Regions from separate parts of the Herbaspirillum sp. CAH-3 genome, predicted to be linked through region 3. Evidence: predicted binding sites of a transcription regulator. Region 3 holds the regulator's gene; each other region holds the start of a gene.

Evidence for each region. The regulator FliA, encoded in region 3, starts transcription of late flagellar genes. The targets are predictions, from matches to a motif close to CTAAAGTTTNNNNNNNNNNNGCCGNTA.
Region 1: the regulator FliA is predicted to act here: its motif matches at 6,307-6,333, upstream of fliD (flagellar filament capping protein FliD).
Region 2: the regulator FliA is predicted to act here: its motif matches at 3,653-3,679, upstream of FYB76_RS24805 (DUF5610 domain-containing protein).

What each region holds. Positions count from the first base shown of each region.
Region 1 covers NZ_VSWE01000008.1:95,924-106,130, reverse strand. The annotation lists gene FYB76_RS11885 (MFS transporter) at 1-244, shown strand, start outside; gene hmgA (homogentisate 1,2-dioxygenase) at 241-1,578, shown strand; gene fahA (fumarylacetoacetase) at 1,575-2,921, shown strand; gene maiA (maleylacetoacetate isomerase) at 2,947-3,594, shown strand; gene FYB76_RS11865 (MaoC family dehydratase) at 3,599-4,054, opposite strand; gene fliD (flagellar filament capping protein FliD) at 4,214-6,235, opposite strand; gene FYB76_RS11855 (Lrp/AsnC family transcriptional regulator) at 6,551-7,045, opposite strand; gene FYB76_RS11850 (aspartate aminotransferase family protein) at 7,189-8,565, opposite strand; gene FYB76_RS11845 (GNAT family N-acetyltransferase) at 8,745-9,647, opposite strand; gene FYB76_RS11840 (NAD-dependent succinate-semialdehyde dehydrogenase) at 9,697-10,207, opposite strand, start outside.
Region 2 covers NZ_VSWE01000026.1:6,683-16,889, reverse strand. The annotation lists gene pilQ (type IV pilus secretin PilQ) at 1-142, shown strand, start outside; gene aroKB (bifunctional shikimate kinase/3-dehydroquinate synthase AroKB) at 342-2,141, shown strand; gene FYB76_RS24810 (deoxyguanosinetriphosphate triphosphohydrolase) at 2,143-3,294, shown strand; gene FYB76_RS24805 (DUF5610 domain-containing protein) at 3,778-4,533, shown strand; gene FYB76_RS24800 (Tex family protein) at 4,700-7,051, opposite strand; gene pth (aminoacyl-tRNA hydrolase) at 7,294-7,872, shown strand; gene FYB76_RS24790 (DsbC family protein) at 7,947-8,714, opposite strand; gene FYB76_RS24785 (UbiH/UbiF family hydroxylase) at 8,897-10,129, opposite strand.
Region 3 covers NZ_VSWE01000001.1:513,021-523,227, reverse strand. The annotation lists gene flgB (flagellar basal body rod protein FlgB) at 1-87, opposite strand, end outside; gene flgA (flagellar basal body P-ring formation chaperone FlgA) at 319-1,056, shown strand; gene flgM (flagellar biosynthesis anti-sigma factor FlgM) at 1,280-1,600, shown strand; gene FYB76_RS02605 (flagella synthesis protein FlgN) at 1,632-2,090, shown strand; gene FYB76_RS02600 (RNA polymerase sigma factor FliA) at 2,196-2,933, opposite strand; gene FYB76_RS02595 (antiactivator of flagellar biosynthesis FleN protein) at 2,939-3,742, opposite strand; gene flhF (flagellar biosynthesis protein FlhF) at 3,777-5,261, opposite strand; gene flhA (flagellar biosynthesis protein FlhA) at 5,258-7,366, opposite strand; gene flhB (flagellar biosynthesis protein FlhB) at 7,369-8,544, opposite strand; gene cheZ (protein phosphatase CheZ) at 8,909-9,568, opposite strand; gene cheY (chemotaxis response regulator CheY) at 9,561-9,956, opposite strand; gene FYB76_RS02565 (chemotaxis response regulator protein-glutamate methylesterase) at 10,133-10,207, opposite strand, start outside.

The DNA.
Region 1 (10,207 bases), on a different contig from region 3:
CGGGCAACCAGCGGTCAACGCGCTGGCTGGTACCTTCTATCCGACCACGCTGCGTTCCACCGGCATCGGCTGGGCGCTGGGCATCGGCCGCATCGGCTCGGTGGTCGGGCCGGTCATCGGCGGCCAACTGATCGCGCTGCAGTGGAGCAATGGTTCGCTGTTCATCGCAGCGGCGGTGCCGGCGCTGATTTCGGCGCTGACCATCGCGCGCTTGCATCGTACTTCCCGAGGAGTGTCCGCATGAATACCATCACCGATTCTTCTGTCAGTCATCACGTGCACACGCGCGGCTACCAGACCGGCTTCGGCAACGAGTTCGCCACCGAGGCCCTGCCGGGCGCCTTGCCCGCGCACCAGAATTCGCCGCAGCGTGCGCCCTATGGCCTGTATGCCGAGCAGATTTCCGGCACCGCCTTCACCGCGCCGCGTGGTCACAACCGCCGCGCGTGGCTCTATCGCATCCGTCCGGCTGCGGTGCATCACCCGTTTGAACCGATGGAACGCGGCCTGCTGGTGAGCCACTTCGACGACGTCGCACCGCCGCCCAACCAGTTGCGCTGGGACCCGCTGCCCATGCCGACCGTGCCCACCGATTTCATCGAAGGGATGGTCACGATGGCCGGCAACGGCTCGCCGCAAGCCCAGAGCGGTTGCGCCATCCACCTGTATGCCGCCAATTGCTCGATGACCGATCGTTTCTTCTATTCGGCCGATGGCGAACTGCTGATCGTGCCGCAGCTGGGGCGCCTGCAATTGCGTACCGAGCTGGGCGTGATCGATATCGAGCCGCAGGAGATCGCCGTCATTCCGCGTGGCATGCGCTTCCAGGTGCGCCTGCCGGATGGCGAGGCACGCGGCTACATCTGCGAGAATTTCGGCGCGCTGCTGCGCCTGCCTGATCTCGGTCCGCTGGGTTCCAACGGCCTGGCCAATCCGCGCGATTTCGCCACGCCGCACGCCTGGTACGAAGACCGGGAGGGCGACTTCCAGCTCATCGCCAAGTTCGGCGGCAACCTGTGGCAGGCGAAGATCGGCCATTCGCCGCTGGATGTGGTGGCCTGGCATGGCAACTATGTTCCCTACAAGTACGACCTGCGCCACTTCAATACCATCGGTTCGATCAGCTACGACCATCCCGATCCCTCGATCTTCCTGGTGCTGCAGTCGCAGAGCGATACGCCCGGCGTGGATACGATCGACTTCGTGATCTTCCCGCCGCGCTGGCTGGCTGCTGAAAATACCTTCCGTCCGCCCTGGTTCCACCGCAACGTGGCCAGCGAATACATGGGCCTCATCACCGGCCAGTATGACGCCAAGGAAGGCGGCGGCTTTGTGCCCGGCGGCGGCAGCCTGCATAATTGCATGAGCGGTCACGGACCGGACGCGGCCACCTTCGAGAAAGCCAGCCGCATCGATACCAGCACCCCGAACAAGGTCGACCACACCATGGCCTTCATGTTCGAGACCCGCAACATCCTTTGCCCGACCCGTCACGCCCTGTCCGCGCCGACCTTGCAGCGCGATTACCAGGACTGCTGGCTGGGCATCCAGAAGAACTTCAACCCGGAGCGCGCATGAGCCTGCCTAGCCTGAAAATGAACGAAACCCATGACACCTCGCTGCGTAGCTGGGTCGAGAGCGCCAATGCAGAAAGCAGCAGTTTCCCGATCCAGAACCTGCCTTACGGCGTATTTCGCCGCAGTGGCAGTGAAGAAGCCTTCCGTGCGGGCGTGGCCATCGGCGACCAGGTCCTGGACCTGCCGGCCGCCCAGGGTGCCGGCGCCTTCTCGGGCTTCGATGAAGCCACCCGCACGGCCGCTCATGCAGCCTGCGGCGGCAGCAGTTTGAATGCCCTGATGGCACTCACGCCGGCCGCCTGGTCGGCCCTGCGCCTGGCGTTGTCGCGCCTGCTGCGCAGCGGTTCGGCGCACCAGACCGAGCTGGCCGCCTGCCTGGTGCCTCAGGCCCAGGCCGAATACGATGTGCCGGCCGTGATCGGCGACTACACCGACTTCTACACATCGATCCACCACGCCACCACGATAGGCAAGCTGTTCCGTCCGGACAATCCGCTGCTGCCCAACTACAAGTGGGTGCCGATCGGCTATCACGGCCGTGCGTCTTCCATCGCGATCTCGGACCAGCAGTTCCGTCGTCCGGTGGGCCAGACCAAGGCCCCCGACGCGGACTTGCCCACCTTCGGTCCCTGCAAGCGACTGGATTACGAACTGGAGCTGGGCATCTTCATCGGCGGCGGCAATGCCCTGGGCGAGCCGGTGCCGATGGCGCAGGCTGAGGACAAGGTGTTTGGCCTCTGCCTGCTCAACGACTGGTCCGCACGCGATGTGCAGGCCTGGGAATACCAGCCGCTGGGCCCCTTCCTCTCCAAGAGCTTTGCCTCCACCATCTCGCCCTGGATCGTCACGCTGGAAGCACTGGCGCCGTACCGTTGCGCATGGACGCGCCCGGCGGACGACCCGCAACCGCTGCCTTACCTGGATGCACCGACCCTGCGCGAGAGCGGTGCTTTTGACATCGAACTGGAAGTGCTGATCCAGACCGCTGCCATGCGTGAAGCGGGCAGCGCGCCGCAGCGCCTCTCGCTGGGCAACTACCGGGATGCCTACTGGACCGTGGCGCAGCTGGTCACGCATCACACCGTCAATGGTTGCAACCTGCGGCCGGGTGACTTCTTCGGTTCGGGGACCTTGTCCGGTCCGGCACCGGACCAGGCCGGTTCACTGCTGGAACTGAGCGGTGGCGGCAAGGCCCCCCTGAACCTGGCCAATGGCGAGAAGCGCGTCTTCCTGGAAGATGGCGATACCATCATCCTGCGTGCCGTGGCTCGTCGCGATGGCTTGCCCAATATCGGTTTCGGTGAAGCGGCCGGCACCGTGTTGCCTGCGCGCAGCCTGGCTTGATCTGATTTTTTTAGGAAGCAAGCGCATGACTACCCTCTACAGCTATTTCCGCAGCTCGGCCTCCTATCGCGTGCGTATCGCCCTGAACATCAAAGGCGTGGCTTATGAAACGGCGGCCGTGCATTTGTTGAACCAGGGCGGCGAGCAATTGCTGCCCGCCTTCACGCAGTTGAATCCGCATGCGCTGGTCCCGGTGCTGGCCGACCAGGGCAAGCTGCTCACGCAATCGATGGCGATGCTGGAGTATCTGGACGAGCGCTATCCGACGCCATCGCTGCTGCCGGGTGATGCATTCGCGCGGGCGCATATCCGCGAACTGTCGCTGGCCATCGCCTGTGAAATCCATCCGCTGAACAACCTGCGCGTGCTGCGTTATCTCAAGCACACGCTTGCCGTGGATGAGGCGCAGAAGACGGCGTGGATCCAGCACTGGATCAAGCTCGGTTTCACGGCGCTGGAACAGCAACTGGCGGCCGACACCACGCGCGGACACTTCTGCGTGGGCGACGCCCCGACCATGGCTGACTGCTTCCTGATTCCGCAGATCTTCAACGCGCGCCGTTTCGACGTGGACATGGCACCGTACCCGACGCTGTGTGCCATCGAGGCTGCCTGCAATGCGCTGCCCGCTTTCGAGCAGGCGCATCCGGCGCAGCAGCCTGACGCCGCCTGAGCGTTCAGACCGGGCTGCGGCGCGGCACCAGCAGGTTGCCGGTCATGATGAGCACGGCTTCGTCGTGCTGGTTGTAGGTGGTCACGCGGTGGTTGAGGAAACCCTGCTGCGGCTTGGATTGCGAGGTCTTGATGCCCAGCACTTCGGCTTCCAGGCGCAGCACGTCGCCCGGGCGAGTCGGACGGGGCCAGCGGAATTCATCAAAGCCGGCACCGATGATGCCGCCCTGGATGTGCAGGGTATCGACCAGCAGGCGCATGGTCAGCGCGGCGGTATGCCAGCCGCTGGCGGCCAGGCCGCGGAAGAAAGTCTGCTGCGCCGCCGCTTCGTCGAGATGGAAGGGTTGGGGATCGTATTGTTGGGCGAACTGCTTGATCTCTTCGGCGCTCACGGCGAGCGTGCCCGGCGAGCGCAATACCTGGCCGGGTTGGAAGTCATCGAGGTAGTTGAGGGTGGTCACTGAGTCTCCCTGTTCATTGTTATCGGATTCAGGCCTGCTCTTCGGCAAGCCAGATATGGTCACAGTATAACGACAGTCCGTAAAACAAAAGGCCGCAGCGGGAAATCGCTGCGGCCTTTTGCATGGATGTCCGCGCATGCGGACCTGTGCTCAACGTGATCAGGACGACTTGGACAACTTCGCCAGCTGCTGCGTCAGATAGCTCTGCCGCGACTGCATCGTCGCCAGCGTGATGTTGAGCCGGTTGAACTGGTTGGTGTAGTTGTCCTTCAGGTTTTGCAGCCGAGCATTGGCCGCCGTCTGCTGGTCGGTCACGATCTTGAGGCTGTCCTGCAGGCCCTTGGTCTTGCTGGCCAGCGTGCCGCTGTCACTGAGGATGCCATCGAGCACCTTCTGCAGCTTGGGCACCACGCCCGAGGTACCGGTGAAGAGCTTGCTGACCGCGTCGAAATCCTTGTTGCCGGCCGTGGTCAGCTTGGCGGCGTCCAGCGCCAGCGTGCCATCCTTCTGGAAGGCAATGCCGACCTGCGAGAGATTCATGCCGCCATCATCCCCCAGCGCCCCCAGCATGGTGCTGCGGATCTGCGTCATCATGTTCAGCACCGAGGACTCGGCGGCCAGCGGGGAGCCGGTACTGGCCTGGCCCTTGGTGGTGGACGGGGTCTGCTTGGTCAGGTTGGTGATGGCCTTGGCCAGGTTGTTGTAGGCGGTGACGAACGTGTTGGCCGCCGTCGAGAGCCCGCTGGTGTCATTGGCAATGGAGAGCGTGAAATTGTCGGCCGAGGTGGTGACCTTGGCCAGGTTCAGGGTCACGCCCGAGATCGCGTTGCTGACCTTGTTGCTGGTGCTGGTCACGGCCACGCCATCGATGGTCAGCTTGGCATCCTGTGCCTTGGCCAGTTGCCCCATGCTGCTGCCGGAGAGGTCCGCATAGTCATTGCTGCCGACCAGTTTGATGGCGTCCGTGCCGGTGGGGGTGAGCACCAGGTGGTCCTTGCTGCCGTCATTGCTGATGCTGGCGGTCACGCCCGTATTGGCGTCGTTGATGGCCTTCATCACGTCGTTCAAGCCAATGGCGCCACTGCCGTCCAGGTCGGTCGGGGTGATCGTGAAGGACTTGTTGCCCACCTGCAGCGCCAGGCTGCCGCTGGCGTAGGTCTGGTTGGTCGCCACGCCGGTGGTGGTGACGGTGCCGCTGGGGTCGAAGTTGAACACGGAGAAATTGCCCGTGCCACTCACCCGCAGGTTGTTGGCCGCACCGCTGTCCTTGGCGGTCAGGACCAGGTGGTCATTGGTGCCGTCGCTGACGATGGCCGCATTGACGCCCGCGTCGCTGGCATTGATGGCGTCACGCACGCCGGCCAGGGTGTTGGTCTTGGGCTGGATCAGCGTGGTCGAACCGTTGCCGGTCTTGATGGCCAGCACGCCATTGTCGAACGTGGTGCCCGGTGCGATGCCGGCCGAGCTGACCTTGACCGCCTGCGCCAGCTGGCTCACGCCGATGCTGTACTTGCCGGCCGCCGCCTTGGTGGCATCGCGCGGGGCCTGGATCTGGGTCACCGAGCCGGCCACGGTGGGGTCATAGCTCAGCCCCGAGAGCGAATTGTTGGCCGTGACCTTGATGGTGTTGGCGGTGCCGCCGGTATTGGATTCCATCACCAGGTGGTCGCCGCTGCCATCGGTGACGATGGAAGCCGTCACGCCCGCCTTGGAAGCATTGATGGCGTCGCGCACGCCAGCCAGGGTGGCGTTGGCCTGCAGCGTGATGAAGGTGGGCGGATTGGTGCCGACCTTGATGGCAATCGAGTCGCCGGCATTGAAAGTGGTGCCGCTGGCGTAGCCGCCGGATTTGAGCTTCTGTGCCAGGACCTTGGTCGAATCGTCACTGTTGGCATCGGCCGTGAACGGATCGGTGGTCAGGTTGGTGCCGGTACCGGCATTGGCCACCGTGGTCTTCTGGGCGCTGAAGCTGGCCGCCGTCATGGTCTTGAGCGCGCTCTGGTAGCTCGACAGCGCATTTTTCAGCGAACCATAGGCGGAAATGAGCGTATTGAACCCGCTCTCCTTGGTCTTCAGCGGTGTGAGCTTGGACTTGCTTTCGACTGCAATGAGCTGGTTGACCAACGTCGATACGTCTAACGGACCGGCCGATGTCGAGATCGTCCCCGTGGAAGTTGCCATCTTGACCCCTGGATGATGATGATTTTCTTATCTTTCGGGAAACTGACGCAATGTCAGTGACCCGTGAAGGTTAACGGCAGGTCTTTACAAAAGTAAAGGGCAGTTTGCTGACAAGAAATGGCGTTTTCAGGGGATTTTTGTGGAGATTCGATGGAGAAGCCGCAATCCGGGCTTGCCACGATGCTGAAATGTAAAGATTCGGCCGGACCCGTGCAGCCCGGAAAGCCCAGTTGGCACTGCCTGCGGGGCGATATGAAGGATATTTCAGGAAAGCAGGACGGCAGCCCTGCCCGGCGGGCAGGGGCGCGGGCCGTCTCAGGTCTGGATGAACTTTTCCAGCGGATAGTGATGCTTGATGAAGGGCGACTTGATGACGATGTAGCTGAAATACTTCTCGATGCGCAGGTTCTGTTCCAGCAGCGACTCGATCACGCTCTGGTAATGCACCACGCTGCGGGTCATGAACTTGAGCAGGTAGTCATAGCCACCGCTGACCAGGTGGCATTCGATGATCTCATCGACATTGCGGATGGTGGCCTCGAACTTGGCGAAGTCTTCGCGGCGATGGTCCGAGAGCGTCACTTCGGTAAACACGATCTGGACATCGGCCAGCTTCTCCAGCCGGATATAGGCGCCATAGCCGCTGATGTAGCCGGCCTTTTCCAGGCGCTTGACGCGGATCAGGCAGGGGCTGGGGGAGAGGCCGACGGCGTCGGCCAGGATCACATTGGTAATGCGGCTATTCTGCTGCAGGTGACACAAAATCCTCAGATCGATCCGGTCCAGTTTCAACGCGCCGTTAGTCATCATGTTGCCTCGGGTTATTCGACTCAGCCCGCCGACGCTCCTGGCATGGCGTGCACAGGGAGAGCCGGCGGGATGTAGCAGGGCATTTTAACCCCTCCTGCCGTGATTTCCCCATCGGGCAGGGGGCATTGCTCGCGATGGTGTGCTCAGCGCAAGGCCGCGCGCACCTCGGGTTGGGCCAGCACCTCGTCCAGGATGGCCCGCAGGCGCGCAAACATCAGCGCGAAATCCTCTTGCGTGTAGCACAGCGCAGGCGCAAAGCCGAGGATGTTGTCGCCGAACGCGCGGAACACCAGGCCGTGGCGATAGGCCACCTGGAAGATGCGGTCATGCAGTTTCAGCTCGGGCGCAAAGCGGGCCTTGGTCTGCTTGTCGGCCACCAGTTCCAGCGCACCCAGCAGGCCACGGCTGCGGGCATCGCCCACCAGCGGATGGTCGAGCAGGGCGCGCAGGCCGCCGGCGAAGACCGGTTCCAAGCGCCGGCCGTTTTCCAGCAGGCCACCTTCTTCATACAGCCGCAGGACCTCCAGCGCCACCGCCGCGCTGACCGGATGGGCCGAGTAGGTCTGGCCATGGCCGACCACGGTGCTCATCGGCGCGCCATCGGCAATGCCGTTGTAGACGCGGTCCGACATCATCACCGCGCCCATAGGCGCATAGCCGGCGGTCAAGCCCTTGGCCATGGTCATCAGGTCGGGCTGCACGTCTTCGTCCAGGCAGGCGAACATCGGGCCGGTGCGGCCGAAACCAGTGATGACCTCATCCACCACGAACAGGATGTCAAGCTGGTTGCAGGCCAGCTGCATGCCTTTCAACCAGCCCTTGGGCGGCACCACCACGCCCCCGGAACCCTGGATCGGTTCGCAGAAGAAGGCGGCGACATTGTCCGCGCCCAGTTCGTCGACCTTGTCGCGCAGCGATTGCACCGAGGCCGCAATGATGGCTTCATCGCCCTGCAGCTCGCTGCGGTAGGGATAAGGCGAGGGCAGGTAATGCTGGGTCGGCAGCGGCAGGTTGAAGTGGTAATGGAAATTGGGCAGTGCGGTCAGGCCCGCGCCCACCGAGGACGAACCGTGATAACCACGTTGCAGCGAGATGAAATGCTTCTTGGCCGGCTTGCCGATGGAGTTGTGATAGTGCGTGATGTAGCGAATGGCGGCATCCACCGCATCGGAGCCGCCCAGCGTGAAATACACGTGTTTCAGCGACGCCGGGCTGATGTCCACCAGCTTCTTGGCCAGCAGGATGGCCGGTTCCGAAGCGAAGTGGAAATAGCCGGTGGCGTACGGCAGGCGCTGCATCTGCTCGGTGGCCGCACGGATCACGCTCTCCTGGCCATAGCCGGTATTGACGCACCACAGTCCCGAGAAAGCATCCAGCAACTGCTTGTCCTGGTGATCGGTCAGGTAGGCGCCCTGGCCGGACTTGAGGATGATGGGGCCCAGCTCTTCATGCTCGCGGAAGCTGGCAACAGGGTGGATCAGGTGGCTGCGGTCAAGCGCGGCCAGGGCGGAAGTTTGCATAGAGAGGGACTCGCTGAAGATGCGTTGAACAAGGCCGTGCAGGCAAACGGCACAACCGGCATGTGTTCTATCCTATGCCCCTGGCCTCGCAGCCGATGCGCAAGATGCGGGCCTGAAAAAGCATCTTCATGGGTTTTGCGCGCTGCTGCGGCATTTTCTGCGGCAGCAGCGCGAGCACCTCAGCCCAGCGCCTGGTTGACGATGGAGAACAGCTGCATGCCCGCATCGCGCGCCGGTGCTTCACCCTTGCACATGCGCGTGACGTGGTCCACGCAGGTCAGGCCCAGCTTGTCGAACCAGGCCGGCAAGCCGCTCGATTCGAATACGTCGATGCGGATGAACGAATCCGAATAGGTATTGATCCAGTGCGCGATCAATCCCTTGGCACGTTCCGCGTCCGGCGCCACCACCGGCCCGATCACGCGCCCATGGCCGAAGCGGCGCACCAGCGCAAAGCCCAGCATCTCGCCATCGCGGTCCAGTGCCACGCCTTCGGATATCTCCAGCAATGCCAGCAGCAGCTTGCTGCGATCCATGCCGGTGGCTTGGGCATCCAGTTCCAGCAGGCGATGCACGTCATTCTTGCCCATCGGCCGCACGCGCTCGCCCGGTGGCAGCGAGACCAGCACCGGTTGCGCCGAGGACCCCTGGAACTGGTGCAGCACATCCTGCTGCACGAAACCCAGTTGCTTGTAGAGCGGCATGCCGGCAGCCGTGGCATTGACGATGAGGCTGCGGCCATTGACCTGGCTGGCGGCGTGCTGCATGAGCCGCCGTCCCAGGCCGCGCCGCTGCAATTCGGCTTGCACCAGCAACATGCCAATGACCGCGTGGTGCTCGCCATAGGTGGTGCAGACCACGCTGCCCACCGTGCGCAGCGGGGCATCCGATGCCGTGTTTTCCAGCAGGTAGCCTTGCCCCATCTGCAGCAGGAAATTCCAGTCTTCCAGCCGGTGCGGCCACTTGAAGCGCAGCGACAGCCGGTGGCAGTGGCCCAGGTCATCCGTTGCAATCGGCCGCAAGAGCAAGTCGGGCAAGGGCTCGCGGGCGGTCTCGGGCTGGTGGTTGGACAGCGCGGGCATGGGGGCTCCTGTTGGTTTCAGTGAGAGGGACAGCAAGGCCGGGGATGGCTCAGAGCTGGCCCTGGCAAACGTATTTGGTGTGCAGGTAGTCATCCAGGCCATGCACCGAGCCTTCGCGGCCATAACCGGATTCCTTGACGCCGCCGAAGGGCGCGGCTTCAGCGGCCAGCGCACCCTCATTGACGCCCACGATACCGCTCTCCAGCGCGTCGGTGACGCGATGGATGCGGCGCACATCGGTCGAATAGAAATACGCAGCCAGGCCAAAGGGCGTGGCATTGGCAGCGGCAATCACTTCCTCTTCCGTCGCGAAGCGGGTAATGGGTGCCACCGGTCCGAAGGTCTCTTCGCAGCTGCACTGCATCTCGCCGGTGACGTTGGCCAGTACCGTCGGGGCATAGTAATTGTCGCTCTCGAAGCCCGGACCCTGCAGGCGCTTGCCGCCGGTGATCACGCGCGCACCACGCCCGATGGCATCGCGCACGTGCTGGTCGATCTTGGCGATGGCGCGGGCGTTGATCATGGGGCCGATCTGCGAAGCCGGATCAGTAGCCGGGCCG
Region 2 (10,207 bases), on a different contig from region 3:
TGACCATGAGACGCGGGTACCGCTGCTGGGCGACATCCCGGTGCTGGGGGCGCTGTTTCGCAGCCAGAGCAAGGTGCGGGACAAGACCGAACTGCTGATCTTCCTGACCCCGCGCATCGTCGCCGCGCCGCGCCCGTATTGAGCCGCGGGGCCCCGGCTACGGGAATTTTCCCCGGTGGCGGGGCAAAGAACGGTAAAATCGCTGTTCCAGGCCCGTGGCGCCGGGCGCAAGCCCGCCAGCAGCGGGCAACACAGCCGTCCACCGGGCGGCAGGCGACCGTGCCGGCAGACGTGCGGCGCCATGACATTGGCCAGTAGCGCAAAGCGCAGAATTCTTAGATATGACGGGAAGCATCTTCCTTGTCGGCCTGATGGGAGCCGGCAAGACCACCATAGGCCGGGCCCTGGCCAAAAAGCTGAACAAGCGTTTCGTCGATTCGGACCACGAGATCGAAGCGCGGACCGGCGCCACCATCCCGGTCATCTTCGAGATCGAGGGCGAGGAGAACTTCCGTCGCCGCGAAGCCGAAGTCATCCGCGAGCTGGCGGCCCAGCCCGACATCGTGCTGGCCACCGGCGGCGGCGCCGTCCTGCGTGCCGAGAATCGCGAGAATCTCAAAAAGGGCGGCACTGTCGTCTACTTGCGCGCCAGCATCAACCAGATCCTGCAGCGCACCGGGCGCGACAAGAACCGCCCGCTGCTGCAGACCGCCGACCCGCGCCGCAAGCTCGAAGAGCTTTCGCGCCAGCGTGATCCGCTTTATCGCGAAGTCGCCGATTTCGTGGTCGAGACCAACCGGCCCAATGTGCAATTCCTGGTGCAGACCATCATCAGCCACCTGGAACTCTCACCCAAGGAAGGGGCCTGGCAGCCCGAGCCGGAACCTGACGAAACCGTCGTATTCGAGACCAGCAGCGCCGTCCTGACCCAGGGCGCCGATGGCAGCACCACGCTTTCCCGCAGTCATTCCACCCAGATCTTCCATGGCGCCGCCAGCGCCGAACCGACACTTCGCAGCATGAACCCGAACACCGCTCCCGCCGCTACCACAATCGCCTCCCTCACCCTCAACGTCGACCTGGGCGAACGCAGCTATCCCATCCACATCGGCCGCGGCCTGCTGGATGACGCCACCCTGCTGCCGCAATACGTCAAGGGCAAGCGGGTGGCCATCGTCACCAACGACAAGGTCGGTCCACTCTACCTGGACAAGGTGGCCCAAGCGCTGCGCGCGGCCGGCAAGCAGGTCACCGAGATCGTGCTGCCCGATGGCGAGGAAGAGAAGAACTGGGCCAGCCTGATGAAGATCTTCGATCGCCTGCTGGCCGACAAGTGCGACCGCAAGACCACCCTCATCGCCCTGGGTGGCGGCGTGATCGGCGACCTGACCGGCTTCGCGGCGGCCTCCTACATGCGCGGCGTACCCTTTGTGCAAGTGCCCACGACCTTGTTGTCGCAGGTGGATTCCTCGGTCGGCGGCAAGACCGGCATCAACCATCCGCTGGGCAAGAACATGATCGGCGCCTTCTACCAGCCGCAGGCCGTCATCGCCGATACCGCCACCCTGCACACCCTGCCCCCGCGCGAACTGGCAGCCGGCATTGCCGAAGTCATCAAGCATGGCGCCATCATCGATGCGCCCTTCTTCGACTGGATCGAAACCAATATGGCGCGCCTGGTCTCCAAGGATGACGCCGCCCTGGCCTATGCGATCCAGCGCTCCTGCGAGATCAAGGCCGAGGTGGTGCGCCAGGACGAACGCGAAGGCGGCCTGCGCGCCATCCTCAACTTCGGCCATACCTTCGGCCATGCCATCGAGAATGGCCTGGGCTACGGCCAGTGGCTGCATGGCGAGGCGGTCGGTTGCGGCATGGTGATGGCGGCCGACCTGTCACAGCGCCTGGGCTACATCGATGCCGCCACGCGCGACCGCATCCGCGCCGTGACCGCCGCTGCCGGCCTGCCGACGGTAGCCCCGAACCTGGGCACCGAACGCTGGCTGGACCTGATGGAAGTGGACAAGAAGAACGAAGGCGGTGCGATCAAGTTCATCCTGATCAAGCCGCTGGGCAGCCCCCTGATTACCAACGCGCCGCAGGAGCTGCTCTTGCAAACCCTGGCGGCCTGCACCGGAGAATGACATGCACACTGAAGCGCCCGACCATCTCGCCCCCTATGCCGCCCACTCGGCAAGTTCGCGAGGCCGGCGCTTCAGTGAAACGCCACCCGGCTCGCGCAGCCAATTCCAGCGCGACCGTGACCGCATCGTCCACTCCACCGCCTTTCGCCGGCTCGAATACAAGACGCAGGTTTTCGTCAATCATGAAGGCGACCTGTTCCGCACCCGCCTGACCCACAGCATCGAAGTCGCACAGATCGCCCGCTCGTGCGCGCGCAACCTGCAACTGAACGAAGACCTGGTGGAAGCCATCTCGCTGGCCCACGACCTCGGCCACACGCCCTTCGGCCATGCCGGACAGGATGAGCTGAACCACTGCATGAAGCATCACGGCGGCTTCGAGCACAACCTGCAGAGCCTGCGCGTGGTCGACGAGCTGGAGCAGCACTACGCTGCCTTCGACGGCCTGAACCTCACCTTCGAGACACGCGAAGGCATCCTCAAGCACTGCTCCCTGCACAATGCCCGCCAGCTGGGCGAGATCGGCGTGCGCTTCCTGGAAAAGAAGCAGCCTTCGCTGGAAGCGCAACTGGCCAACCTGGCCGACGAGATCGCCTACAACAACCACGACATCGACGATGGCCTGCGCTCCGGACTACTGACCATGGAGCTGATGAGCGAAGTCGATTTCTTCGCACGCCACCTGCGCGAAGTCGAACAGGCCTATCCCGGCATCACTGGCCGCCGCGTCATCCATGAGACCGTGCGCCGGATGATCAATGCGCTCATCGTCGACCTGAACCAGACCTCGCGCAGCCGCATCGCCGAGATCGCCCCGCGCGACATCGAGGATGTGCGCAATGCACCGCAGCTCATCGCCTTCTCCGACGCCATGGCGGCCGAAGCGGCCGAGCTGAAGAAATTCCTGCGCGAGAAGCTCTACCGCCATTACCAGGTCAACCGCATGACGGCCAAGGCGCGACGCATCATCGCCGAGATGTTCCAGGCTTTCATCGGCCAACCCAGCCTGCTGCCGCCGGACTATCAGGTCAAGGGCATCACCGACGAAACACAGCGCCTCGACAAGCAGGCGCGCAAGGTTGCTGATTACATCGCCGGCATGACGGATCGCTATGCCATTCGCGAGCATCGGCGATTGTTCGTGATGGAGTGATGGAGTGATGGAGTGATGGAGTGATGGAGTAATGAGGCAGGTCGTGCGGGTGCAAGACCCGCACTGAACGCGGCGTGTCGAGACGCTGCGTTTTCAAGGAGCTCATCCTTGCACGCTCATTGTCGCGCTGCCAGTGCGATTTCATTACCCCGCTGCAATTGAAATCCAGCTGCCAGCGCCTTGCGCACATTTCGTTACATTTTTTCTTGATCGCCTGCCCCCTGGCAGGCCCTTCGGCGGTACGCACGGTATCGCCGCAAACCCGCTTCCAGCAAGGATTTCCGAAAGATTGCGCGGGTGCAATGCAGGCCTGTCAACGAAGCACCCCAGAAACTGACAGGTGTAAATTCCTGTCAATATCAAGTCCGCGTCGAACGGGCCGTTATGCAGCAATGGAGTGAGTGCGCATGGTGCGCATTTCCGCTTCCCTGGATCCGTCTCCCCCTTGATGCCCGGATCCCCTTTCTTTTTCAGGAGACCGTCATGGCTATCGGCAATACCAACGGCGTGGACACCAAGTCCCTGCTGCCCGTTACTCCCTCTTCCACTTCGTCGACCTCGGCAGCAGCATCCGGGAACGACAAACTGCCCGCCACCGCAAGCGAGTCCGGCAGCGGCGACAAGATCACCCAGGCCAAACAAGCCAACCTGCTCACCGTGAGCGGTGCCAAGGCGCAGTTCAACCTGTCCATCGTGCAATCCTCGCTGGAGGTGTCGCTGCAGACGCAGAACGATCCGCTGTCGCTGGTCTACAAGACCGCCATCGAAAACATCAACGACATCCTGCGTCCGCAGCTCGGCGACAACGCCATCCAGACCGCATCGACCCAGGACAATTCGCCCGAGGCGACGGCCGGCCGCATTGTCTCCTTCATCACCAACATGTTCGATCTCTACAAGAAGAACAATCCGGACAAGGACGACGCCGGCAACATCGACGATTACATGAACCTCATCTTCAAGGGCGTCGACCAGGGCTTCAAGGAAGCACGCGGCATCCTGGAAAGTCTCAACGTGCTGCAGGGCGATATTGCCAGCAACATCGACAAGACCTATGACCTGGTACAGAAGGCGCTGGGCGACTTCATCAACAAGGTCAAGGGTGGCAAGCAGGAAGGCGAGGATGGAGCGGGCAGCGAAGGCAATACGGATGGCCAGGGCGGTACGCTGGTGACCAGCGAGACGACGGTCAGCATTTCGGTGTCGGTGAGCCAGACGCGGATCAGTACCAGCGCGTAATCGCCCCCTTCAAGGCAGGCTTATCTTCAAAAAACCAATAAGACTAATAGAACCAATAAAACTAATAAAAAAGAGGCTGGCTCCATAGGGAGCCGGCCTCTTTTTACTTATTTTTCGTGACATCGTAAGGCGCCAGGAAGACGGCCCTCGACATCACAAACAATCATCACCCACGCAACTTCGCAAACGCCGCCGCCATCGCATTGTTGGCCGGTGCCTGCTCACGGCCGCGCTGGTTCTGGTGTTGCGACAGGCGGCGCGAATCGGTGCGGTCACCGCGCTGTTCGTTGCGCGCGCCCGGGGCTGGCGCGGTGTCGTTCAGGCGCATGGTCAGGGCGATGCGCTTGCGCTTCTCGTCCACTTCCAGCACCTTGACCTTGACCACCTGGCCCGCCTTGACCACGGTGTGCGGATCCTTCACGTAGCTGTTGGACAGCGCCGAGATGTGGACCAGGCCATCCTGGTGCACGCCGATGTCGACGAAGGCACCGAAGGCCGCCACGTTGGTGACCACGCCTTCCAGGATCATGTCCACGCGCAGGTCCTTGATCTCTTCCACGCCTTCCTTGAAGGTCGCCGTGGTGAACTCCGGACGCGGGTCGCGGCCCGGCTTGTCGAGCTCCTTCAGGATGTCGGTGACGGTGGGCACACCGAACTTCTCATCGGCATACTTGGCCGGCGACAGGCCCTTCAACAGCGAGGTCTGGCCCAACACGCTCTTCACATCCTTCTTGATGTCGGCCAGGATCTTTTCCACCAGCGGATAGGATTCCGGGTGCACCGCCGAGGCATCCAGCGGGTTCTCGCCATTCATCACGCGCAGGAAGCCGGCGGCTTGTTCGAAGGTCTTGTCGCCCAGGCGCGGCACCTCGCGCAGCGCGGCGCGGGAATTGAACATACCCTTCATATCCCGATAGGACACGATGCTCTGCGCCACGCTGGCGTTGAGCCCGGAGACGCGCGCCAGCAGCGGTGCGGAAGCGGTGTTCACATCGACGCCCACCGCGTTCACGCAGTCCTCAACCACGGCATCCAGCGAGCGCGCCAATTGCGACTGGCTCACGTCGTGCTGGTATTGGCCCACGCCGATGGACTTGGGATCGATCTTGACCAGCTCGGCCAGCGGATCCTGCAGGCGGCGCGCAATCGAGACCGCACCACGCAGCGACACGTCCAGGTCAGGCAATTCCTTGGAGGCGAATTCGGAGGCCGAATACACCGATGCGCCCGCTTCGGACACCACGATCTTGGTGAGCTTGAGTTCCGGACGCAGTTTGATGAGGTCCTGGGCCAGCTTGTCGGTTTCACGCGAGGCGGTACCGTTGCCGATCGAGATCAGCGAGACATTGTGCTTCTCGGCCAGTTGCGACAGGGTATGCAGCGAACCATTCCAATCGTTGCGCGGCTGGTGCGGATAGATGGTATCGGTGGCCACGACCTTGCCGGTGGCGTCGACGATGGCGACCTTCACGCCGGTACGCAGGCCCGGGTCCAGGCCCATGGTGGCACGCGGGCCGGCCGGTGCGGCCAGCAGCAGGTCCTTCAGGTTGCGGGCGAAGACGTTGATGGCTTCGGCCTCGGCCTTCTCGCGCAGGTTGGTCATCAGCTCGGTTTCGAGGTGCATGAAGACTTTCACGCGCCAGGCCCAGCGCACCGTGTCGGAGAGCCACTTGTCGGCCGGACGGCCCTTGTTGGACACACCGAAACGTGAAGCAATGCGACCTTCGCAGGGATTGTGCGGGGCATCCCACTTCGGCTTCTCTTCCTCGGTATCCAGGCGCAGGATGACGTTCAACATCTCTTCGCGGCGGCCACGGAACAGCGCCAGCGCACGGTGCGAGGGGATGGTGGAATAGGTCTCGGAGTAATCGAAATAGTCGGCGAATTTTTCACCGGCATCCTGCTTGCCCTCGATCACCTTGGATTCGACCACGCCGTGCTCGGTGAGGTATTCGCGCAGGCTTTGCAGCAGCTCGGCATCTTCCGAGAAACGCTCCATGAGGATCTGGCGCGCGCCATCCAGGGCGGCCTTGGTATCGGGCACGCCGGGGTTGTCGCCGTTGTCGGTGGTGAAGGCGGGCTTGATGAACTTGGCCGCTTCTTCTTCCGGGTTCAGGGCCGGGTCATTCAGGAGCGCATCGGCCAGCTCGGTCAGGCCGGCTTCGGCGGCGATCTGGGCCTTGGTGCGGCGCTTGGGCTTGTAGGGCAGGTAGAGGTCTTCCAGGCGGGTCTTGTCTTCCGCGTGCGTGATGGCGTCCAGCAGCACGGGCGTCATCTTGCCCTGCTCTTCGATGGAGGCGATGATCGCGGCGCGGCGGCTTTCCAGCTCGCGCAGGTAACGCAGGCGTTCTTCCAGCAGACGCAGTTGGACATCGTCCAGGCCGCCGGTGACTTCCTTGCGGTAGCGGGCGATGAAGGGAACGGTGGCACCTTCGTCCAGCAAGGCGATGGCGGCAGCGACCTGAACCGGCTTGGCGGCCAGTTCGAGGGCGAGTCGTTGTTCGATAGAAGGCAGCATGGTGAAACCCAGTCAACAGTTGAGCAAATAAGCGGTTAAGCGTTTATGCAGTGAAGAAAAACAAGCGTTGGATGATACGCAATTCAGGCAGCCAAGCCAATCTTGACATTGTGCGATGACAGGCCAAAGTGCCTTGGCACGGGCCTCATCGGCCCCTGCATGGCTGCGCGCGGATTGGACGCGCAGCCGCAAAGCCGGGATAATCGACGCTTTCGCATAGCGCGTTCTCGTCCTTTAGCATCATGTCCATCCGTCTCATCGTCGGCCTCGGCAATCCCGGCCCGGAATACGAACAAACCCGCCACAACGCCGGCTTCTGGCTGGTCGACAATCTCGCCGGTCCGGTGCGCCTGGCGCGCGAGCAGCGTTTCAACGCCCTGGCGGGCAAGACCAGCATCACCGGCAACGAAGTCTGGCTGCTGGAACCGCAGACCTACATGAACCGCTCCGGCCAGTCGGTCGGCGCACTGGCGCGCTTCTACAAGATCAATCCGGATGAAGTGCTGGTGGTGCATGACGAACTGGACCTGCCGCCGGGCGCGGCCAAGATCAAGAAAGGCGGTTCCTCGGGCGGACACAACGGCTTGAAGGACATCACCGCTGCCCTGGGCACCCAGGATTACTGGCGCCTGCGCCTGGGCATCGGCCATCCGCGCACGCTGGGGCTGCAACAGCCGGTGGCCGACTTCGTGCTGCATCGACCGCGCAAGGAAGAGCAGGCGCTGATCAACGAGGCGCTGGACAAGAGCCTGAACGTCATCCCCCTGCTGGTGCAGGGCAAGTTCGAACAGGCCATGATGGAATTGCATACCGGGAAGTAATCCCCTGCAGGGGAAAATCTAAGGCAGATGAACGAAGGGCGCTCGACATGCGAACGCCCTTTTTCTTGATCCGCTTACTTCAGCGAAGACAGCTTCTGCTCCAGTCCCTTGGCATCGACCGCGCCAGGAATGCGCGAGCCATCGGCAAAGAAGATGGTCGGGGTGCCGGTGACCTTGAGCTTCTTGCCCAGGGCCAGCACCTCTTCATGCGGGGCGTTGCAGGAGGCGGCAGCAGCCGGTGCTTCCTTGCCGCTCACCATCCACTCGTTCCATGCCTTGCTCGGATTGGGCGCGCACCAGATGTTGCGCGACTTCACGATGGAATCCGGCGAGAGGATGTTGTACTGGAAGGTGTAGTAGGTGATGTTGTCCACTTCCTGCAGGGACTTGTGCAGGCGCTTGCAGTAGATGCAGTTGGGATCCTCGAAGATGGCGATCACGCGCTTGCCATTGCCCTTGACGGTCTTGATGGCCTTGTCCAGCGGCAGGGCCGAGAACGGCGTCTGGTTCAGCGAATCGATCTTTTCCTTGGTGTAGTCGCGATAGGTCTGCGAATCGACCACGCGGCCGATGAAGAGATACTGGGCCTTGGCATCGGTGTAGATGACGTCGCCATCGATCTGGATTTCATAGAGGCCGGCATAGGGCGTCTTGGTGACGGCATCGACCTTGGCATCCTTGCCCAGGCGCGGCTCGATGAGCTTCTTGATGGTGGCCTCGGTGCTGTCGGCGGCCTCGGCTTGCGCATGGGCGCTCACGCCCACGACGGTGGAAGCCAGCAGCACGGCTGCCATGCTCAGATGGCGCAAGGAGCTCGCACCTGCGGTCAAAAAATTTTTCATACTCGTCCTGATTCAAATCAAACGCGCGCCCAATCTTCGGAACGTCGGCCGCAAAGCCGCGCCGGGACTGGGTTCGCACATGTCTTTCAACAATGTCGGGGAAAGGTGTCGTGCTGGCGAAGACGCCCATGAAAGCGGCCGCGCTTCGCCAGAGGCCCTACCTTACCTGAAATCACCGTCCCTTACTGCCCCAGCGCATGGGCAATGAGGCGGCGTTTCAGGATGGGCAGGTGGTTGACCAGGCTCATGCCGAGGTTGCGCACCAGGCGCACCGGCTCGGCCTCGGTGGAGAAGAGGCGATGCAGGCCGTCGGTTGCGATCTGCATCAGCAGCACTTCTTCCTTGCGGGCGCGGGCATAGCGGCGCAGCACGCGCTCGTCGCCGCAGTCGTATTGCGGCTCACGCTTGACCAGGATGTCGATCAACGCAGCCACATCGCCGAAGCCCAGGTTCATGCCGTGGCCGGCCATGGGATGCACCACGTGGGCGGCGTCGCCGATCAGGGCCACGCGCGGGGCGATCATGGCGTGCGGCTTGATCAGGCGCAGCGGGAAGGCCTTGGCCACTTCGGGCTGCAGCGGCGTGAGCGTACCCAGCACGGGCTTGGCCCACTGGGCCAGGCGCTCGGCCAGGGCCGACAAGGGCAGCTGCAGCAATTGATCGGCCAGCGCCTGGGGCGCGGACCAGACCAGCGAGACGCGGTTGCCCGGCAGCGGCAGCAGGGCGATCACCCCTTCGGTCGGGCTGAACCACTGGTAGGCCACGCCGCGATGGGGCAGCTCGCAGGAGAAATTGGTGACGATGGCGTTCTGGCCGTAGGCGCGGTAATCGAGGCCGATGTCGCACTGGCCGCGCACCCAGGAGTTGGCGCCGTCGGCACCGACCACCAGCGCGGCCGACAGCGACTGGCCGGATTCCAGCGTCAAGGTGGCAGTTTCACCGGCCACCGCCAGCGCGGTGGCGCGGCCGTGCAGCACGCGCACGTTGGGGGCGAAGCGCAGGGCGGCGTCGAGCGCCTGGTCGAGGTTGCGGTCCTCGACGATCCAGGCCAGGGCATCGGTGCGGGCGGCGTAGGCGTCGAAGGAAAGCAGGCCGGGGCGGGCTTTCTCGGGCAGGCCATCGCCTTGTACGGTCATGTTGTCCACCGGCGCGATGCGGGCGGCATCCATGGCATCCCAGACGCGCACCGACGACAGCAGGCGATGCGCGGTGTGGTTGAGGGCATAGACGCGCACGTCCCAGCTGGCGGGATCGGGCGTGGCGGGCGCAGGCGGAGGGGCCAGCAGGGTCACCTTGAAGCCCGCCTGGGCCAGCCCCAGCGCCGCCGTCTTGCCGACCGCGCCGTCGCCGACGATGCAGATGTCAGTGCCAGCCGCGGCCGGCGAAGAAGTATGGGTGTGTGCTTGGGTAGTCATGCTGGCGATTATAAACGGGGTGGCGAAAACTATTTTTCAAAAAGGACTTGCATAATTTTTTAAAGTGTCTATACTTGA
Region 3 (10,207 bases):
GTTGGACGCCAGCACCTGCTGGCGCTGGGCCCGCAGGTTCAGCGCCATCTCGTTGAAACGGAAATAATCGTCGAGCTTAGAGACCATCAGGTCCTCCGGAAGTACCGTCGCTGCGCCGCTCTCGCCTGCCGTTGCCGTGGCCGCTCGCGGACTGCGCCGATGATGGAATTACGTAGGCTTGATCATACGTTCGCACCACTAACTCTAAGGGGCGATAAAGAGAGAAAAGCCTCCCCTGTTTGCGCTTTTGACCTCGCGCGCGCGACGTACCATGGCTGCCAAGATTCGCCTATGCCCATCACGGGCAAGTTGCACAAAATGAAACACGTTTTCCGCGCCCTGCGCCGCACCTTCGCCGCCCTCGCCTTGCTGGGAGCGGGCTTGGGCGTGGTTGCGCCCGCCTTCTCCCAGAACGACCCCAACACGCCGCAAAAGCAGGACTTGCCAGCCTTGCAACAAGTGGCGGAGCAATTCCTCAAAGGCCAGACTTCCGGCCTGCCGGGCAGCGTCACGGTCACCGTCGATCCGGTGGATTCGCGCCTGACCCTGGCCGCCTGCCTGGAACCGCAAGCCTTCATGCCCAATGGCGGCCGCCTGTTCGGCCGCACCACGGTCGGCATCAAGTGCGTCGCGCCCTCCCCCTGGACCATCTATCTGCGCGCCAACGTTCAGGTGATCTCGGATTACCTGGTCGCGGCCGTCCCGCTGGCCCAGGGGCAAACCATCAGCGCCAGCGACATCACGCGTATTCGCGGTGACATGTCGGCCCTGCCCAGCGGGGTCATCACCGAGGAATCCCAGGTGGTCGGGCGCGTAGCCAACATGTCCCTGCGCGCCGGCACGCCGCTGCGCCTGGACGCCATCCGCAACCAGCGCGTGGTGCAGCAAGGCCAGGCGGTGCGGGTGGTGTCGATCGGCCCCGGCTTCCAGATTTCCACCGAGGCGCGCGCCCTGACCAATGCCAATGAAGGCCAGATGGCCCAGGCCCGGACGGCGGCCGGCCAGGTCGTCAGCGGCATCGCCAAGGCGGGTGGCATCCTGGAAATCAATTATTGAAGCGGGTACCGCCTGGCTATCGCGCTTTCTCTATTGATATGAAGCAATTTCCCACGGTGCGCGCTGGAGGCGGAACGCAGCGGCTCGCCCGGAGGGGAATGTGAAGAAATCTCCCGAAATCGGCGCATTTGAAGTGCGGGAATGTTAAAGTTTGCCCAGAACTGGTCGATAATCCATACGACAGGCGGGTGCGAAGCGCCCCCACCCTACAAGGAATACTGCCGTGAACGTTAACGACGCCCTCAAATCCGCTGCCCTCAACACCGAGCAGACGCAAACGCAGACCCGCAACAACGCCGCCACCGGCCCCGCCGCGGGCGACAGTGCGGCTGCCAAGGCTGCCACTTCCGACAGCGTGCGCTTGTCCAGCACCTATCAAGCGCTGGAAACCAAGGTCAATGGCGACAGCAGCGCCTTCAACAGCAAGAAAGTGGCCGAGATCAAGGCTGCCATTGCCAATGGCACCTTCCAGATCGATCCGGACAAGATCGCCGATGGCCTGATCGATACCGTCAAGAATCTCATCAGCGCCCGCCCGGCCTGATCGCCGTTCGCCTGCACCGAGGATCTTCCGCATGAATCCGGCCAGCCATCTCTCCCTGGAACACGCCGCCCTTTCGCGCCTGGTCGACAAGCTGAACCAGGAGCAAGCCTTGCTGACCGAGGCCACGGCTGAAGGCCTGACCGACATCATTTCCGAAAAAGCCAATATCGTGGCCGAGATGTCTACCCTGGCCGGCAACCGCCACGCGCTGCTGGGCAAGCTGGGTTACAGCGAAGATGAAGCCGGCATGCAAAAGTGGATGAATGAACACGCCAGCGAGGCCGACCGCGATATCTGGGCAGGCCTCTTCGAGCTGGCGCAGGATGCCAAGGAACTGAACCGCGTCAACGGCCTGTTGATCGGCAAGAAACTCTCCATCAACCAGAGTGCCCTGACCATCCTGCAAGGCAAGACCGGCACCGGCAATTTCTACGGCCCGGATGGCCAGAACAGCATCAAATCCTCCGGCCGGCGTCTGGGCGTGGTGTAAGGTTTCCCTGCACGCCTGCTGAGTTGCATCCGAACAACAAAAAGCCCGGCATTGCCGGGCTTTGTCGTTGCTGGGTCCGAAAATGCGCCCTGCGCGCAAGCATCGTCAGGCCACCCCGCTCCATGAATGTTCGCGCAGATAAGAGCGCATGCGCGAGATCGCCTGGCTGTGCAGCTGGCACACCCGGGATTCGGACACGCCCATGACGGCACCGATTTCCTTCAGGTTCATTTCCTGCTCGTAGTACAGGGCCATGAGCAGCTGCTCGCGCTCGGGCAAGGCCTTGATCGAATCCACCACCGCTTCCCGGAAACCGCCTTCGATCAGGCTCTGCAGCGGATCATCCTCGCCCTGGCCGGCCTGGTAGCGGTCCAGGAAGTGCTCATGGCCGCCATCGTCGTCGTGGAAATCCTCGTAATAGATCAACTGGTGGCCGCCGCAATCGGCGAGCAACGCCTGGTATTCGGTCAGGCTGATCTTCATGTGCTGGGCTACTTCCGCCTCCTGCGGCTGGCGGCCCAGCTGCTGCAGCAGGCTCTGCATGGCCTCTTCCACCTTGCGGGCATTCTGGCGGATGCTGCGCGGCAGCCAGTCGCTGCTGCGCAGTTCGTCCAGCATGGCGCCCCGGATACGCTGCACGGCATAGGTCTCGAACTGCGCGCCATGGGTTTCTTCGTAGCGGTTGACGGCGTCGAGCAGCCCCATCATGCCGGCCTGGATCAGGTCGTCCACCTCTACGCTGGGGGGCAGCTTGGCCTTGAGCTGATGCGCCAGTTTCTTGACCAGCGGCGCATGCTGCTCCAGCACGTCGTTCTTGCCCTTCTTTCCCTTGACGTTATACATGCACGTCACACTCCCAGACTGGCACCGTCGGTGGCCATGCCGTATGCGCTGCGCGCCGCATCCGGACCTTCCGTGAAGCGCTTGGACAAGCGCTGGAATGCCAGCGCGGCACCGGCGAAAGGAAACACGTCCATCACCGCCCGGCCCTGCCCGGTAGCGCGGCGAATATGATCGTCAGCCGGGATGGCGCCGATGAAATTCAACTGGGCGGCCAGATAACGGCTGGCCGCCTGGGCCATGTTGGCGTAGACGGTACGGGCTTCGGCTTCGGTGGCATCGTTGACGATGAGACTGAAGGGACGGCGGCCGATCCGGTCGCTCAGGCTCTTCAGGAGCACATAGGCGGATTTGATCGACGAGGCCGTGGTCGACACCTGGATCACGATCTCGCCCATTTCCATGGTCGGCACCGGCAGCGACAGGTCACGCGCCAGCACGCCATTGACCAGGGTGATCTCGGCCTGCTCGATGAGGCTGTCGAAGATCTCGGCCAGACGGCCTGCATGGGGATCGGTCGCCGACGGGACAGTGCGGCGAGCGATGCGCGCCATCGAAAAACCTTCCGGCAAGCGCCGCGTGGCTTCCACCATGGGGCGCTCCATGCGCGCCACTTCCTGCAGGGTCGCCACATCGTGACGCAAGCCGATACGGGTCAGCAAGCCGGTCGTGGCGACGTCGCCATCGACCACCAGCACACTGTGCTTGGCCTGGGACAAGGACGCTGCCAGATTGATGAGCATCGCACTCTTTTCCTCTTCTCCCAGCACGGAGAAGAAGGTGAACAGCCTGGGCACCGGGCGCTCCAGCATCCGGCGCAGGCCAGCTGCCTGGTCGATATCGTAACTAGCCAAAGCTCACCTCACGCAGTCCGCGGTCATTCATGGACATGGCAGTAGGTCCGATCACGCCCGGCAACTCACCCTCCTGGAATTCGAAAGGGGCAGTTTCGCGCTTCTGCTTGAAGGCACGATCGGCCAGGTAGAGCTTGTTGGCCACGTGCAGGTCTTCGGGCACGCGCTGGCCGTTGGCCACGTAATGCAGGTTGAGCTTGTGGCGGATCACCACGTCCAGCACGTTGCCGATGGTGGCGGCTTCGTCCAGCTTGGTGATGATGCAGCCGGCCAGGCCCGAACTCGAATAAGCATGCACCACTTCGTTCAAGGTACCGCCGGTGGCGGTGGCGTTCAGGCACAGCAGGCGCTTGATATCCACGCCGGCACCGGCCAGCATGGCGTCCTGCTCGGCCACCATCTGGTCGCGCTGGCCCACGCCGGCGGTATCGATCAGCACGGTGTGCTTGCCCTTCAACTCCTCCAGGGCGATGCGCAGGTCGGTCTCATCCTTGACCGAGTGCACCATCACGCCCAGGATCTTGCCGTAGATGCGCAGTTGTTCGTAGCCGCCGATACGGTAGCCATCGGTGGTGATCAAGGCCAGCTTGCCGGAGCCGTGGCGCATCACGCAACGTGCTGCCAGCTTGGCAGTGGTGGTGGTCTTGCCCACGCCGGTGGGGCCGACCAGGGCGAAGACGCCGCCGTTTTCCAGCAGTTCGTTTTCGTTGGCCAGGGTATTGAGGTTGCGTGCCAGCACCGACTTGACCCAGAACATGATGTCCTGCGACTTGGAGTTGGCCGGCAGGTTTTCGGTAATCAGGCGCGACAGGCTGGCCGAGAAACCGGCCGCCAGCATTTCTTTCAGGACGATGCCTTTGAGCGGATCGCGCTTTTGCGTGCCACCCCAGGAAATCTCGGCCAGCTGGGTTTCCAGCACGCCGCGCATGGAGCGGATCTCGCTCATGACTTCCGACAGGATTTCGTCGTAATCCTTGCCATCGAATTCAGGCAGGGCCGAACGCGGACGCATTTCCTGGTCGCCCGACTCCTGCGCCTGCTGTGCCGAGGCGGCACGGGCGGCATCCTGTTCCGCGCGGCGGCTGCGCCAGACACGGGCATCGCTGGCCGGGGCGGCTTCGGCTGCACGAACCGGTGCGCGGCCATGGGCCGGCTGGTCCAGCAAGGGCGCGTTCTCGGGACGCACCGCGCGGGCCGGCTGCTGGGCCAGCGGCGAGGACAACAGCGCCGGACGCTTGGCCTGCGCAGCCGGCGCGCCGGACTGCTGCTGCAAGGAAGCCGCCTGCACACGGCCGTTGGGGTCGCGCGCACCGGTCGGCGCCACCAGGGTGGTCATGTCCTCGTTGGCCATGGCCAGGATCTCCACCCCATCTGGAATATTGCGGTTGGAGAGAATGACGGCATCCGGGCCAAGCGCCTCGCGAACCTGGCGCCAGGCCTCGCGAGAAGAATTGGCGATAAATTTCTTGACGTTCATGCTTGCCCTCCAACTAGGCTGGTAACTTTAATCGTTTTCGACTCGGGTACTTCAGCGTGCGACAGCACGCGCAACTGCGGCATGGCGCGGCGCAGGAAGCGCGCCAGCAAGGTCCGCAGCGGTGCGCCGACCAGCAGCACGGGCGACAGGCCCATCTGTTCCTGGCGCTGCGCCGCCATTTCGGTCTGCTGCACCAGCGAATCGGCCAGGCCTGGCTCGATGCCGCCGGTGTCGCCGCTGGCCTGCAGTGCCTGCATGAGCAGGCGTTCGAGCTTGGAATCGAGCGCCATGACGGCCAGCTCGTTCTCGCCCGGGAAAATCTGTTGCACGATGGCACGGCCCAGCGCGATGCGGACAATCGCCGTCAGGTCGGTCGGATCCTGGATGCGGGCAGCGTGTTCGGCCAATGTTTCGATGATAGTGCGCATATCGCGGATATGCACGCCCTCCAGCAAGAGGTTCTGCAAGACCTTCTGCAGCGTACCCAGCGGCAGCATCTTGGGCACCAGGTCTTCCACCAGCTTGGGGGCTTCCTTGGCCAGGTGATCCAGCAGGCTTTGCACTTCCTGGCGTCCCAGCAGCTCGGCCGCGTGGGTGGTGATGAGGTGATTGAGGTGAGTCGCCACCACGGTACCGGCATCGACCACCGTATAACCCATGGTGGAAGCCTGTTCGCGCAGGCTGCTGTCGATCCACACGGCCGGCAGGCCGAAGGCAGGATCGGAGGTCATCATGCCCGGCAGCGGACCGGTCACCATGCCCGGATTGATGGCCAGGTACTGGCCGGCATGCGCCTCGCCATTGCCCACTTCCACACCCTTCAAGGTGATGCGGTAGGCCGAGGGCTTCAGTTCCAGGTTGTCGCGGATGTGAATCGGCGGCGAGAGGAAACCGACCTCCTGGGCGAACTTCTTGCGGATGCCCTTGATGCGCTTGAGCAGTTCGCCGCCCTGCCCCTTGTCCACCAGCGGGATGAGGCGGTAGCCCACTTCCAGGCCCAGGGTATCGACCGGCATGACGTCGTTCCAGGTCGCTTCTTCTGCTTCCGAGGGCGCAGCGGCTGCGGCAGCGGCCTGCGGGGTCGTCGCGGCGGCTTCGGCCTTGGCCGTTTGCACGCGCTTGCTGATGGCGTAGGCGCCGCCAGCCATGGCGGCCGCCAGCAGCAGGAAGGCGATGTGCGGCATGCCCGGAATCAGGCCCATGCCGCCGATGATGACGGCGGTAATGTAGAGCACTTCCGGCTTGGCGAAGAGCTGGTTGATCAGTTGCCCACCCACGTCCTGGTCGTTGGCCACGCGCGAGACCACCACACCGGCGGCCGTGGAGATGATCAGCGAAGGAATCTGCGCGACCAGGCCATCACCGATGGCCAGCAGCGTGTAGTTCTTCAGCGCGGCGTCGAAGGCCAGGTCGTGCTGCACCATGCCGACCACCAGGCCGCCGACGATGTTGACGACGGTAACGATGATGCCGGCCACGGCATCGCCGCGCACGTACTTGGAGGCACCGTCCATGGCGCCGTAGAACTCGGACTCCTGCGCCACTTCCTTGCGGCGGGCGCGGGCTTCGGGTTCACCGATGAGGCCGGCGTTGAGGTCGGCGTCGATGGCCATCTGCTTGCCGGGCATCGCATCGAGGGTGAAGCGTGCGCCCACTTCGGCGATACGGCCGGCACCTTTGGTCACCACCATGAAGTTGATGATGGTCAGGATCACGAACACCACGATACCGACGGTGTAGTTGCCGCCGATGAGGAAGTGACCAAAGGCCTCGATCACCTTGCCGGCCGCATCCGGGCCGGTGTGACCTTCGGTCAGCACTACGCGGGTGGAGGCCACGTTCAGTGACAGGCGCAGCATGGTCGAGACCAGCAGCACCGCCGGGAAGGCGATGAAGTCCAGCGGCTTGACGGTGTAGAGCGCGGTCATCAGCACGATCACCGACAGCGAGATGTTGAAGCTGAACAGCAGATCCAGCATGAAAGCCGGCAGCGGCAGCACCATCATCGCCAGCATCATGACGATGAGGATCGGGGCCGCCAGCGCCCGGCCGCTCTTGAGCGGGACCCAGGCCGGGATTTTCATGGTATTGAGTTTGGTTGCCATCGTTACTGCCTGTTTCTATTCTTGGGACCGCGGGGCTTCTTGGGCGCGGTGGCCGGGTCGAGGTCCTTGGGGACGTTCAGCTCGGTGGGTTCCACCGGACGGTTGCCGCCAAACTGGCCGAAGGTGCGCAACTGGAACACGTAAGCCAGCACTTCGGCCACTGCCGTGTAGAGCGCCTCGGGAATTTCGTCGCCGATCTCGGTATGGGCGTGCAGCGCACGCGCCAGCGGTGGTGCTTCCAGCAAAGGCACCTTGTGCTCGCGCGCCAGCTCGCGGATCTTGGCGGCGACGTCGTCGGCCCCCTTGGCCACGACCTTGGGCGCGCCCATCTTGCCTTCGGTGTACTTCAGGGCGACCGCAAAGTGCGTCGGGTTGGTCACCACCACGTCGGCGGTCGGCACTTCGGCCATCATGCGGCGGCGGGCCATGGCGCGCTGCATCGCACGGATCTTGCCCTTGATGTGCGGGTCGCCTTCGGATTCCTTATGTTCCTGCTTGACCTCTTCGCGCGTCATGCGCAGCTTGCGGCCGTAGTTCCAGATCTGGTAAGGCACGTCCAGCGCGGCGATCACGATCAGTGCCGACACCATGGTGATGAAGCTGATCCACAGCAGTTGCGCCGAGTGCGCGCTGGCGGTCTTGAGCGACTCCACACCCAGGCCCATGACCGCATCCATCTGGCCCCGAATGGCGAGCCAGGCGACGGTGCCGACCAGGAGCGTCTTGAGGACGGCCTTGCCCAGCTCGACCAGGGAATTGATCGAAAACATGTTGGCAAAACCGCTGATGGGATTGAGCTTGCTGAACTTGGGCGCCAGCGAGCTGGTGTTGAAGAGCCAGCCGCCCAGCATGAGCGGTGCGGCCATGGCGGCCAGGGTCATCAGGAAAGCCAGCGGGATCATGGAAATGGCCACGTCCAGCATGTGGGCGCTGAGCATGTCGAACAGCAGCGCCGGATCAAAGGCGGCCGCCCGCTCGAAGGTCAGGGTCGCCACCAGGATGCGGTCCAGGCTGGTCACCACCGGGCCGCTGAAGAGCCAGACGCAGCTGCCGCCGACCAGCAGCATCAAGGTCGTGGCCAATTCGCGCGAACGCGGGACATCCCCCTGCTCACGGGCACGCTCGATGCGTTTGCCCGTGGCGGGTTCGGTCCGCTCCATATCGCTGTCTTCGGCCATCCGCCGTATCCCCCTGCTAAGCCGCTTTCCCCCCAGCGCTGGCGCTGGACGGATTTGTAGAACAATAGGCTAGGATTATTGGCGAGCAGGCGCCCCGAGCATCAGGGGAATAAGGGCGAAAAGGTCCCCCATTTCGGACTAGGCAAAAACCCAAGGGTCTGCCTGCGGCAAAACGCTGCGTATCGGAGCTGAGAGATGTGAAGAAAGTCAAGCGGGACGGGCAGTTGCGCCGACTTGTGCAGGCGGGAAAGCGCTTCCGGCGTCGCGTACCAGCCACATCAAACGAAAACAAAACGCTCCGGACTTGCCTGATTGGCAAGTGCCGAAGCGTTTGTGTTGACCGGGAAATGCGGAGAACCCGGCCTCAGAAGCCCAGGCTCTCCAGCAGGTCGTCCACCTGGCCCTGGTTGGCGATGACATCCTTGCCGGCCGGATCGATCTGCGGGCCGTTGAGCAGGCCCGTATCCTCGCGCTTGGTCTCGGAGGGCGCGTAATCCACCAGCAACTGCACCAGTTGCGACTCCAGGTCATGGGCCAGCTTGGTCACGCGCTTGATGACCTGGCCGGTCAGGTCCTGGAAGTCCTGGGCCATCATGATGTCCAGCAGTTGCTGCTTGGTCACGCTGCTGTCTTCACTGGCCTGGGCCAGGAAGGCCGAGGTCTTGGCAGCCAGGGCACGATAGTCGGCCTCGGCAAAGCTGCCGGCGGCGGCCGCATCCCATTGCGCCTTGAGCTCGCTGGCACCTTCATTGATGCGCTCCTGCAGCGGGCTGGCAAGCTCGGTGGCATTGAGCACGCGCTGCGCGGCCTGCTCGGTCATGCGCGCCACGTATTCGAGGCGGTCACGCGCGTCGGGCATGTCGCTGGCGGCCTTCTCAAGCAGCCGGTCGAAGCCCAGGCCGCGCAAGCTGTCGTGCAGGTTGCGCGTCATGTGGCCGATACGGACCAGCACCTCGTCGTTGACGCCGGCGCCCTCGGCCGAAGGCGATCGAGCGGGATTGGCGGCGTTATCCACCTCAGCCACCTGCGGCCATCTTTTCGAAGATCTTGCCCAGCTTCTCATCCAGCGTCGCCGCGGTGAAAGGCTTGACCACGTAGCCATTGGCGCCGGCCTGGGCGGCTGCAACGATGTTCTCCTTCTTGGCTTCGGCCGTCACCATCAGCACGGGCAGCTTGGACAGTGCGGGATCCTTGCGGATTTCCTGCAGCATGGTCAGGCCATCCATGTTGGGCATGTTCCAGTCGGAGACGACGAAGTCGAACTGGTCGCTGCGCAGTTTCTGCAGCGCCTGCACACCGTCTTCAGCCTCATCCACATTGGTATAGCCCAATTCCTTGAGCAGGTTGCGCACGATGCGGCGCATGGTCGAAAAGTCATCGACGACTAAGAATTTGGTATTGGGACCGGACATGCTAAGACTCCATCTGAACAATTGAATTCTTGGTTATCGGCAAGTGCCTGCGCTAACTTGAACCGAACCCTCTTATTTCCTCAGCACGGGCCACTGGCCCATGCTGCCTCTCATCTGCATCGCATTGTAGTGCAGCAAAACAAAATTGGCGGAACAATAAGCGCTGGAAAAATGCTTCATACGCGCAATGCGCGGCTTCCGTGTTCCGCCAGCCACGCCAGAACCCTGCCAGGCATGGCCTGCAGCGACAA